DNA from 2 places in the Saccharicrinis fermentans DSM 9555 genome. Region 2 is predicted to be linked to the other one. Evidence: riboswitches for the same ligand, from Rfam matches in the RefSeq annotation. Region 2 holds a riboswitch; the other holds the start of a gene.

Region 1 (2,209 bases), 410 kb from region 2:
TTTTCTAAATTACACAGAAATGAGTTAGATGAAGCTTTTAGCTATTACATCAGTGGCTGCCGTTTTAACCAGGATGTATTATTGTGGATGTCAGAAAACAACCAGGAGTTTCAAGAGTTCTCTTCATGGATGGAGGCGCAATAGCTCGAACTCCTTTCTCCATTAAAACATCCCAATACTCATAAGAAAAGAGCAATCCATCCAACAATATCTTTAATCCATAAAACCAAATAAACTTTATACAACAATTTTGAATCAAATTAGCACTCTGCTCGTATCAATCATAAGCATTTAAAAACTAGTAAAAAAAATAGAATTATGAGCAAGATTAAAACAAAACACTTTCAATACACCGGAGTAGATGATTTTGATAAGGCCATTGATTTGCAAATCAACGACTTTATTGATGATAATAATGTTGGACCGGACAATGTTGTTGATATAAAATATTCTGCACACTCAAGTCAGGAAGTGAATACCTACTCGGCTTTACTTGTGTATATCGAGAAATAATTTTTGCCCACCAAAATATAAGGGGTCGTTACCAAAGGTGGCGACCCTTTTTTTGTGTGTTTTTTTAATGTATTTTTGCCACCATCTATTTGAAGCATTGTTACTATTATATAGTGACTACAGCACAAAATGGAGGTAGTGTGGTATTGCACATAGCATTATAAAAGGGAATCCTGTAAGCTTCAGTTTAGGAGGGAGTCAGGAACTGTGCCCGCAGCCGTATTCTGCCCAGACTATGGGTGAGCGTTCCATCACTGTCTGCCAATAGGCAGATGGGAAGATGCTCCAAAAGAAAGTCGGAAAACCTGCCACAAAAATAATTATAAATAATCGTTTAACTTTCGGGAAATTAAAGTGATGACAGTAAAAAAAAATGGATGGTTAGTGGTGCTTGTACTAGCACTGATGGCCTGTAACCAAAAGCAAAGCAGTAAAAAAATCGGTCAGGACAAACTAAAGGCTGACACCATCTATCAGCCCAAGTATGCCAACCGTTTTTCCATCAAATACTTTAAAGATCATAAAAAAATAGAGGTACGTCATCCTTGGGACGACAATGCTGAACCCCTCATTACATTGCTATCCGACAATGAACAATTCTTAAAAGATCACCCTTCTGCCATCAAAATACCGGTGGAGAAATGGATTTCAGTAGCCTCTACCCAGATATGCTATGCCAATGAACTTCAAGTTTTGGATCAACTGGTTGGCATGGCGGAACCTCAGTATGTAAGTAATCCAAAAGTAAAACAAGGTTTAAAAGAAGGTAATATACGCAATATAGGAACTGCCTTTGCCCCTGACTTAGAATTACTGCTAGCCCTAAACCCCGATATGATGATGGTATCTCCTTTTAAAGAAGATTTTTATGACCCCATACGGAGTGCAGGCATTAAAATCACCACCAACAGCAGCTACCTTGAAAATACACCCTTGGGAAGAGTGGAGTGGTTGGTATATGTGGCGGCCTTTTTTAATAAGGAAGAGGAAGCTATTGTAAAAGTAAATGAAATTGCACAACGGTACCATAAGGTAAAGACCATCGCCACCAGTTCAAAGAACAAACCCAGTGTATTTCTAGGCAAAGTGTACCAAGGTGTTTGGTATACAGCGGCTGCTGAGAGCTATAATGCCAACTTTTTAAATGATGCTGGCGTTCATTATGTTTTTAAGGATAGACATGGAACCGGTTCGCATAGCTATGACTTTGAAACTGTATATGAAGCTGCCGGACAATGCGATTACTGGTCCATCACTGTTAATTATGAAGAGGAGTATAGCTATTCACTGCTGAAGAATGAAGACAGTCGCTATGCCGATTTCAAAGCCTTCAAAGATAAAAACATAGTCTTTTCTAATACAAATCATTCGATGTTATACGAAAAGGGCTTACTGGAACCGGATGTTGTCTTATCTGATCTGGTAAAGTTATTTCACCCTACACTTATGCAGGATCACAAATTGGTATATTATAAAAAATTATCAAAAGAATAATCCAGTATGCAATATAAACACGCAAAAGGGAGAAAACATTATGCATTTTTGGTGTTGACCATATTGCTAATTGGGTTGTTTATTCTTAACATCTCTCTGGGATCGGTTTATATCCCATTTCAAACCGTAGTAAAATGGATGTTGGGCTTTCCTATCGATAACGAAATTTGGCAAAACATCCTGCTTAAATCCCGTTTTCCCA
Region 2 (2,209 bases):
ATGGATATTCGTTGTAATACAAGTAATTTCCATAATCAATATTCAGCTCCATATAGTTTTTGTTTTTTAACTTATAGTATACACCCAATGCTGCATTTTGATTGTTGTAATAATAGTTATGCATTCGTCCTTTAAATGGAAAGTAAAGCGTTTTTTCGTACCAAGAAGCGTGCGTATGTATTTGTAGTTTTTTTGAAAAATGGTAATCAAAATTTTGGGTGATGGTATAACCACGTGATTTGTTTACTGGTTTATCATATGTGCGAACTAAAAAAGGTAGGTTGTGATTGCTTTCCCAAGATGGATTATATTTCATGTTATTGAGCTGCCAACCATCGATTTGTTGATAGGAGAACGTTGTTTTTGAAGAAAGTGCTCCTTTGTTGTAGGAGAAGGCGTTGAATTGTTTGAAATCACCATACTCTCCCATTCGCGTGTTGTTAGAGATGGTAGTTTTCTTCTTTTCTTTTTTTGTAATGATATTGATTACCCCGGCAATGGCATCGGATCCATATAGGGTTGAAGATGCCCCTTTGACAATTTCAATTTGTTCAATATCATCTGTGCTGATTCTACTAAGGTCGGTATATCCTCCAACTCCACCAGTGAGCCTTTTGCCATTTAGAAGGATGAGTACATAATCTGCGCCCAGTCCGTTAATTTTTATATTTGTACCCATGGAGCTGGATGTGAAATCAACCGAGGATGAGATGCCGGATATAATATCTTCCATATTTCGCCCTGCTATTTCCTGAATATCTTTCTGGGTGATGATTTCCGTTTGTACCGGTACATCATCTACTCTATGTTGTGTTCCCGTTCCGGTGACAACAATGGGGTTCATCTTATAGGAGGAAGGGCTTAGGGTGATGTCAATATGGTTGATGCCTTTATTCACATGAACCGTGGTGCAAAATTTTTCATATCCTATATGCGAAACGCACAAATTGTATGTTCCTGTAGAAGAAGGGTGAAGTTTATACGAGCCATCTTTTTTAGTAATGGTGGCTGTGTTATACAGACTGTCGATATATACATTGGCAAAGGGTAAGACCTCCTGGGTGCCGCTACAGCTTACGTTCCCCTCGAGGATAATATTTTGTGCATATGTTGTCATGCATATGAATAACGTAACAACGCTCAGTATGTTTTTATACATAGATAACGGTTCTATGCAACCAGAAAAGTAGCTCGTAAAAGCAAGTGTACAAATAAAACACAGAACAATTTTAACCTCTTTTCCCGGAAGCTTAAAATAAAAAGTTATTGCAATGGCAGGTTTCCTGACTTGTCCTTCTTTGTAACCTTCCCATTCGATTTTTGTCGAACAGTGGTGTAGATACAAAAGATTTTAATTGTTGTTGCAATTAAAACCCGGACTTACAGTAGCGGGTACTGTTCCGGATTTTCACCGGATTCCCTCTCTTATCTCAACTGTAGAAGAGATAATCACCATTATTTTGCGACAAATATATAAAAAATTTATTTAGGTAAATAGATTGCGCAAATAAGTTTTATGATAACATGAGGGTTTTTAATTATCTATGAATTTTTACTTTTGTCTTTTCAGGGCTTAGATAAAACAGTGAAAATTTAAGAAAAGGATTATGGTATTGGTTTTTGGAGGAACAACAGAAGGGATGATAGTTGCAGAACTGTTTGATCAGATAGGACAAGCATATTTTTATTCTACAAAGTCAGATGTGCATCAACAAATTAAAGGGAAAAGGATATTTGGAGCTATGAATCAGGAGGCTCTGAATACTTTTTGTGAAGAAAACAATATTCGATTGATAATTGATGCTGCCCATCCCTTTGCGAAGGAATTGCATCACAACATAGGTTGCGTTGCTGCGGCTAGGCAGATAGAGGTGATTCGTTATGAGCGGCAGTATTCTTCGTTTGCTTCTCCCTTGTTGCGGTATTTTGATTCGTATGAGGAGATGAATAATGCCTTATTGAATAGTACGTATGAAAATATATTGGCCTTAACGGGGGTGCAGACGATCGAACGCTTTAAGTCGGTCGGAGAGAGTAAGCGGCTTTATTTTAGGATCTTAGATACGGCTTTGAGCAGGGAGAAAGCCAAGGCATCGGGTATTCCTTCTCATTATATTATACCCATGAAACCGGAAGGAGATAAGGATGGTTTGGTTGCTCTATCTAAAGAGCTGCATGCCGAACTTCTTATGAGTAAAGAGAGTGGAGA

The links. A riboswitch is a leader RNA that binds a small molecule or an ion and turns the genes downstream of it on or off. The one in region 2 is predicted to bind cobalamin.
Region 1: it holds a riboswitch for cobalamin, as region 2 does, so the genes downstream of both, CYTFE_RS27810 (ABC transporter substrate-binding protein) here and CYTFE_RS0121215 (TonB-dependent receptor) in region 2, are expected to answer to the same signal.

The regions. Positions count from the first base shown of each region.
Region 1 covers NZ_KI912107.1:5,553,391-5,555,599, reverse strand. The annotation lists gene CYTFE_RS0122810 (tetratricopeptide repeat protein) at 1-144, shown strand, start outside; gene CYTFE_RS0122805 (hypothetical protein) at 319-513, shown strand; cobalamin riboswitch at 638-840, shown strand; gene CYTFE_RS27810 (ABC transporter substrate-binding protein) at 871-2,007, shown strand; gene CYTFE_RS0122795 (iron ABC transporter permease) at 2,014-2,209, shown strand, end outside.
Region 2 covers NZ_KI912107.1:5,145,411-5,147,619, forward strand. The annotation lists gene CYTFE_RS0121215 (TonB-dependent receptor) at 1-1,117, opposite strand, end outside; cobalamin riboswitch at 1,257-1,472, opposite strand; gene cbiD (cobalt-precorrin-5B (C(1))-methyltransferase CbiD) at 1,608-2,209, shown strand, end outside.